Regions from separate parts of the Shinella sp. HY16 genome, predicted to be linked through region 2. Evidence: riboswitches for the same ligand, from Rfam matches in the RefSeq annotation. Region 2 holds a riboswitch; each other region holds the start of a gene.

Region 1 (2,260 bases), 1.6 Mb from region 2:
GCCGTGCTCGACGGCTCGGAAAAGGCTTTCCGCGCCTATCTCGACGAATATCCGGACGGCCGCTTCGTCGCCGATGCGCGCGAGCGCCTGTCGGCGCTGTCAAACACCGCCCGGCAGGAAGCAAAGCCCAGGACGGACAGTGAAACGGCGATTGTCGAGACTGAGCGCAAGGCCGAGCAGCCGATCGTCGACCGGCGCGAGGCCTATATGGAGCGCTCGACCCGCGCCCAGGCGCAGCGCTGGCTCAGCATGCTCGGCTTCAACACCTACGGCGTCGATGGCGTCTTCGGTTCGCGCACCCGTTCGGCGATCGCCGCCTGGCAGGGCTCGTCGGGCTACCGCGCCGATGGTTATCTTTCCCGCCAGCAGTACCGTGCCCTTCGGCAGGCTGCGCAATATGCCGAGGCCCGGCAGAATCGCCAGCGCCGCTACCAGCAGGACTATGACGTGCTGGAAGGCCCGGTCGATGGCTACTACGAGCGCTACTACCGCGACGACGGCTACTACAACGATGGCGGCGGTCTGGTGATCATCCCCGGCTATTGAGAATACGACGGCCGGGCGGCGGTTTCAGCACAGGTGATGACGCTGCCGGTCGATTGACTTCCCGGGGGTGGAAGCATAATCATCCAGACTATTGGATGGTTCCCGGATCCGGAAACGGATCGGGGAGTAAATGGGAATGTGACGCGGCGGACCCAATCAGGGCGCTGCAATCACGGCCGACCCCGCGACTGTAGAGTGGCGAGGGACGCCCATCCGGATGGGAGGATCTGCGGGGAGCGGGGCGATGGTGCCTTGGTTTCGCGCTGTGAGAACCAGACGGAAAAGCCACTGGGTGGCATCGCGATCAGCAGGGGTTGGACGCCTCTTCTTCTACGAATCGTCCGCCTTTTCGCGATGCCTTAGCCTGGGAAGGCGAGGGGGCCCCGCAGGCGTTTTCAACGCCCGACGCTGCGAGCCAGGAGACCTGCCAGCCAATGTGAAGGACATTTCGTCCGACCTGGGGAGGTTTCCCCGCTGCCTGCACGGAGGTTGTCATGGCTGTTTCGACTACGTCTTCTGTTACCCTTTCCGCAAACGACCGTCTCGTCGCCGGTGTTTTCGCTCTTCTGCTCGGCGCCTTCCTGGTGTTCGGTGCGGGCCTTGCGAATTCCGCCGTGCTGCACGACACGGCACACGATACGCGTCACTCCTACGGCTTTCCCTGCCACTAAGGAGTTTTCGACATGATCGTTCGTTATCTCCTGGCCGCCCTGGTGGCCGGGCTGTTCTCCGGCGTGCTGATGACAGCCGCCCAGGAGGCTCGAGTCGTGCCGCTCATCCTGCATGCCGAGGAGTTCGAAGGCGGCGATGGAGCCGCACCCGCAACCGAAGGCACGACGCCGGCCACGGGCACGGAAGGCGCTGCACAGACGCAGGAGCATTCCTCGCTCGGCGCGGTCATCCTCGACATGGCCTCTGCGCTCTCGCCGGTCTCCGTCGCCTATGCCCATGAGGGCGAGGATCACGAGGAAGGCGGCATCATGTTCGGCATGAGCCGGTTCTCCGGCACGCTTTTGGCAAACCTCGTCACGGGCGCCGGTTTCGGCCTGTTGCTTGCCGGTTTCAGCCTCGTGTCCGGCCATCCGATCACGGTGGCGAACGGCGCGCTCTGGGGCGCGGCCGGCTGGCTTGCCGTGCACATGCTGCCGGCCATCGGCCTGCCGCCGGAGCTTCCGGGCTTCCCTGCCGCCGATCTCGGCGACCGCCAGGTGTGGTGGATCGCAACCGTCATCCTGTCGGCGGCCGGCCTCTACCTGCTGTTCCTCAAGCCGAACATCGTCGCCAAGGTCATCGGCATTGCGCTGATCGCGGCGCCACAGGTCTATGGCGCCCCGCAGCCCAGCGACATTTCCAGCAACGTTCCGGCCGTGCTCGGTGCGGAGTTCGCCGTCGCTGCCCTTGCCACGACCCTGTTCTTCTGGATCGTGCTCGGCCTCTCGCTCGGCTTTGCCAACGAGAAGATCGCCAAGGCAGCCTGATATGACAGTGACATCGCCCGGAGCCGTCCTGGTTCTGGGCGGCGCGCGTTCCGGAAAATCCGCTTTTGCCGAGAGGCTGGTCGCCGAGACCGGCCTCTCGCGTCATTACATCGCCACGGGCCGCGCCTTCGACGACGAGATGCGCGAGCGCATCGCAAGGCACCGGGAGGATCGCGGCGACGGCTGGCAAACCCATGAGGAGCCGCTGGCGCTTGCCGCGCGCATCGCTGACGTCG
Region 2 (2,260 bases):
ACCGAGTGCGCAGTTGAGGCCGATGGAGAAGGGATCGGCGTGGCGTACCGAGTTCCAGAAGGCCTCCGGCGTCTGACCGGACAGCGTGCGGCCCGAGAGGTCGGTGATCGTGCCCGAGATCATGACGGGCAGCTCGATGCTCTTTTCCTCGAAGACTTCGCGGGTGGCGAAGATCGCCGCCTTGGCGTTCAGCGTGTCGAAGATCGTCTCGATCAGGATGATGTCGGTGCCGCCGTCGATGAGGCCGCGCAGCTGGTCCGCATAGGCGCGCTTGAGGTCGTCGAAGGTGACGGCGCGGTAGCCGGGATTGTTGACGTCAGGCGAGATGGAGGCCGTGCGGTTCGTCGGGCCGAGTGCGCCGGCGACGAAGCGGCGGCGGCCGTCCTTTTCGGTGGCCCTGAGGCCGGCGCGGCGGGCAAGGCGGGCGCCGTCACGGTTCAGTTCATAGACCATGTCCTCCATGCCGTAATCGGCCTGGGCGATGGTCGTGGAGGAGAAGGTGTTGGTTTCGAGAATATCCGCGCCGGCCAACGCGTAGCGATAGTGGATGTCCTCGATCGCGCCGGGCTGGGTCAGTGTCAGGAGGTCATTGTTGCCCTGCTGGTGACATGCGCAGTCGTCGAAGCGATCGCCGCGGAAATCCTCTTCCACCAGCTTCAGCGTCTGGATTTCCGTGCCCATGGCGCCGTCGAGCACCAGGATGCGCTCGCGTGCGGCGGCCTGAAGGGCAGCGAGAATCTCGCGCCCATCGCGTGGCGGCAGTTCAGGTCCGAACAGGGTGTCCAGGTGCGATTCGGCCACGGCAAAGCCCTCCGGTGCAATAATCCTGCACCGGAAATCACATAAAGATATCTTTATGTCAATATGTCTTTATGCCTTATCAGTCAGTGCATCGGTCGATTCGACCCGGCCAGGGAGGCGAACAGCGCCTTCAGTCTGGCGATGTCGGGATCGACCTTTTCATAGCGCGAGAGTTTCTGGACCTCCTTCAGCGCCTCGACGGCAAGGTCGGCGCCGTGCGGCTGCCAGAGCAGCCAGGAGATGAAGATGGATTCCGGTTTCCCGGCGAAACCATTGTCGGTGATGGCAAGCATTTCTTCCCCAATCGGAAAATTGGGGGATGACCGGACGCACGCTGCTGGAACTTCGCCCGGAGGCGACAAGCAAGCGCACCACTGGGACACCCCGCCCATGGACGTTACGACTGTCAGGGCAGGTCTCCTGGCTTGCGGGTCATCGCGTTTGTCTCGCCTTCCCGGTGAAATCCACCAGTGGCATGGAGCGACAGCAGCTCGCCGTTCACAGTTGCGGGGGCAGCGCCGGTCTTGGTGCTCCTTTCGGAGCATCGCACCGGCTTCCCTCTTAGCCTCCGAGCCAATCGACTCGGAAGACCCTGACGGCGTCAAACTGGCTTGGCGCCGGCACCGAGTCAATGGTGCAAGGCTCCGTTCGGCGGTTTGGACACAGCTTGGCGGGCAGCCAGATGGGCGGGCGGGAACTTTTTCCTGCCGCATCCATTTGCCATTCTCCTGCTCCTTGCGTCCGCTCGCCTCCTGCGAGGGGCGCACGATTCACCAAAACCGCAGATGAGGGTCGATGCTGCGCCATCCGGTCATGTTGACATGTTGCAAGTCTCTGTCCTTACGGCTAAAAAATGCCGTTTTCATGCACCACGCGGCCAGGATGCCAACCAGCGTGTCGCTTGAGCCATGTCCATTCCAATCGCGCCGTCCGGGCGCTGTTTGGTCACATGGCTGATCGCGGCACCGAGATGAAACCTGCCCGCAAAAAACCGTTCGGCGCAAAGGCCGTCGCCGGATGGTTCCATATGGCCGGATCCAGAATCAGAAACATGCCCCTTCACAATACGCCGCAAGCCCCTTCGCGCGACGCCGACGCCAAGCAGATCGATTATAACGATTCGATCCGCGCCACCTATCTGTCGCTGGAGGAGCTCGCCGATTGCGGTGAAGCGCTGGCGCGCGACAAGACCGCGGCGCTGCCCGGCTTCCACCCTTTCGAATTCCGCGCCCGGCACAAGGAAAACGAGAAGGAAATCTTCCGCGTCTATCGCGCCACGGCCAAGGATGTCGAAGCCGGTGCGCAGATCACGCCGGCGGCCGAATGGCTGCTCGACAACTACTACGTCGTAGAAGAGGCGATCCAGGAAGTGCGACGCGATTTTCCGCGCCGCTTCTATCGCCAGCTTCCGACCATCGAGATCGAAGGGCAGGTGATGCCGCGCACGCTGGCGCTTGCC
Region 3 (2,260 bases), on a different contig from region 2:
GGATCGACGACAAAGCGTGCCTCGAGGCGCTTCAGCTTCGGCTTCTCACCCCAGTATCCGTCGAAAGGCTGAGCGACGACCAATTCGCCGGGCACGAATTGGGTCGGCTTGAAGTAGCCCGAAAGGTCGGCTTCCATCGCATACTTGTCGCCGAGTTCATCAGCCTTGGCAGCGTTGTGGATGCCGATTGTGACGGTCTTGAACAGGAAGGCGGGATCCGCCGCCTGTGTGCGGATCTCAAGCGTTGTTGGCCCGACTGCCTTGAAGGTTGCTCCCTTGAGAAGCGAACCGGCGCGGGTGTTTTTTGCCTGGTGACGCTCGAAAGACGCCTGAACGGCCGCCGCATCGACTGCTGCGCCACTCCAGAATTTGGCATTTGGCTGAAGCTCGATGCGCCAAATCGTAGGCTCGACCATCGCCCAGCTCTTGGCAAGCGCGGGGATGAGCGATGCACCGTCGAGGCTGGCGTGAACCAGTGGTTCGGCGAAGCCGTTGTTGATGATCCGTTGTGCATCGATATTGATGGGATCGAGTGAGCGCGGCATGTTGGCGGTGACAAGGCGCAACACCTGCTCGTCCGCCGGCGCCATATCCGCGGCAAAAGCCGCACTCATCAGCCCAGTGCAGGCAACCACGAGCGCTGCTATCGCAGCACGCGGAACGTATCCCATCTTATTCTCCCATCGGGTTGGATTGAGGACAGCTGGCGCGGAGGCGCTGCTTGCGTCCGTTTGGTTCATAGGCGTGTTCGCTGGCAACACGGCCTTCGAGAAGGTGCTCGGAAATAATGTGGTCGAGGGCGGCCTCGTTGACGCCGCCATAGTAGGTGCCTTCAGGCCAGACCTGGACGACGGGCGCAAGATTGCAAGGACCAAGGCAAGTGGACTTGGCGGACATCGTGCCTTCGCCCGTCACGCGCAGCTTCAGCCGTTCCTGCTCGTTACGCAGATGCCCCCAGAGCACATCCGCGCCTGCCGAGTTGCACGGGCCGCCTTCGCAGACCAGCACGCGTCGCTTCTGCGCCGGCACGAGCGAACCTTCGGTCACGGCCTCGGGCGGAACGGGAACAGGTGCGTCCGGCCCCTCGGCCAACAGTTCCGAGAGGACGGCAGGCATCAGTGTGCTGCGCGCAACGTCCCGCGCTATCGCCACCGGCGGCCATGGCCGGTTGGATTCATGCTGCCAGCGCTTGAGTGATTTTGTCAGCCAGATGTGGAAGCTCGGTTCCATCGGCAACACGAGCGGCAAGATCGTGATGGCATCGTATTGCCCGTCCAGCAGATCATGAAGTGCGTCACGGAGCGACGGGCGACCCTGTTCCGAAAACGCGGAAATAACGCGACCGACGCCTGCAAAGGCGGCCACGATGTCGGCAATTCTTGCCATCTCCTGGTGCGGAGCTGCAGCGAAAGCCGCCTTGGCCAGAACCACGATCGCACGACCGCGGCGCCGGCTCTCCGAAATACCTGTTGCTGATTGCACCCACCCACCTCGCTAGCGAACGGGGCAGGCAGAAAATGAGGCGACCGGATGATATGACAAGCCATCGGTGAACCGTCATCCTGCTGACCATCCCCGGCCACGGAAAACTATGCTTGATGGCAGGTCTCCTGGCTCACGGATATCTGTCGCCCATCTGCCTTCCCGCGGATGGTGGCCCGCAGTGGCATGGCGCTCTCGCGCCACAAGGATAGACGGCAATCCGCTTACAGTTGCGGGGGCAGCCACGGCCTTGGTCCCTGACGGGGCCTCACCGTGTTCCCTATTAATCCCCGTCGAGTTATCGGGCGGGGAACCATCGGCGCGCACGCTATCCATGCATCTTCTTGGCGTCAAGACGGTTGGTGCCTTGACCACCATAAACATGATTTATATACTCATATTTATGGTGGTCCCCTATAGAGAGAGCGGGGAAGGCTTCAAACTGCCCGCATATTGCCAATGCCGGTTGTTCGGCGGGCTTGTCTTTCCAAGGCGCGCACCCAGACGGCAGGCGAAAGAGACAGTACGAAGGGTGTCGAGGCAGGATGGGTCATTGGTCACCCTACAGGGAAGACACCGTCGCGATGATGGAAGCCGGCGACATATCGCTTGCCGACGTGCTTTATTCGCCTGCGGATAGCGAGCCGCTGGTTTTTGCGACAGGCCGGCATCGCACGCGCGCACTATCCCCGTATTTGCAATATATCGATTGCCGACTGACCACGACCGCACCGCTTGAGGCGACGGGCCAGTTCGCGCCGGGCATCTGCATCAGTCA

Evidence for each region. Region 2 has a riboswitch for cobalamin ahead of K0P03_RS17900 (hypothetical protein). Riboswitches for the same ligand answer to the same signal wherever they lie in the genome.
Region 1: it holds a riboswitch for cobalamin, as region 2 does, so the genes downstream of both, K0P03_RS10395 (CbtB domain-containing protein) here and K0P03_RS17900 (hypothetical protein) in region 2, are expected to answer to the same signal.
Region 3: it holds a riboswitch for cobalamin, as region 2 does, so the genes downstream of both, K0P03_RS30555 ((2Fe-2S) ferredoxin domain-containing protein) here and K0P03_RS17900 (hypothetical protein) in region 2, are expected to answer to the same signal.

Annotation. Positions count from the first base shown of each region.
Region 1 is NZ_JAHYXL010000001.1:2,057,928-2,060,187, reverse strand. Features, by position in the region: gene K0P03_RS10400 (peptidoglycan-binding domain-containing protein) at 1-546, shown strand, start outside; cobalamin riboswitch at 626-992, shown strand; gene K0P03_RS10395 (CbtB domain-containing protein) at 1,041-1,217, shown strand; gene K0P03_RS10390 (CbtA family protein) at 1,230-2,024, shown strand; gene cobU (bifunctional adenosylcobinamide kinase/adenosylcobinamide-phosphate guanylyltransferase) at 2,026-2,260, shown strand, end outside.
Region 2 is NZ_JAHYXL010000001.1:3,646,289-3,648,548, reverse strand. Features, by position in the region: gene metH (methionine synthase) at 1-801, opposite strand, end outside; gene K0P03_RS17900 (hypothetical protein) at 885-1,094, opposite strand; cobalamin riboswitch at 1,195-1,411, opposite strand; gene K0P03_RS17895 (GH36-type glycosyl hydrolase domain-containing protein) at 1,853-2,260, shown strand, end outside.
Region 3 is NZ_JAHYXL010000005.1:25,895-28,154, forward strand. Features, by position in the region: gene K0P03_RS30550 (ABC transporter substrate-binding protein) at 1-671, opposite strand, end outside; gene K0P03_RS30555 ((2Fe-2S) ferredoxin domain-containing protein) at 673-1,431, opposite strand; cobalamin riboswitch at 1,584-1,815, opposite strand; gene K0P03_RS30560 (helix-turn-helix transcriptional regulator) at 2,028-2,260, shown strand, end outside.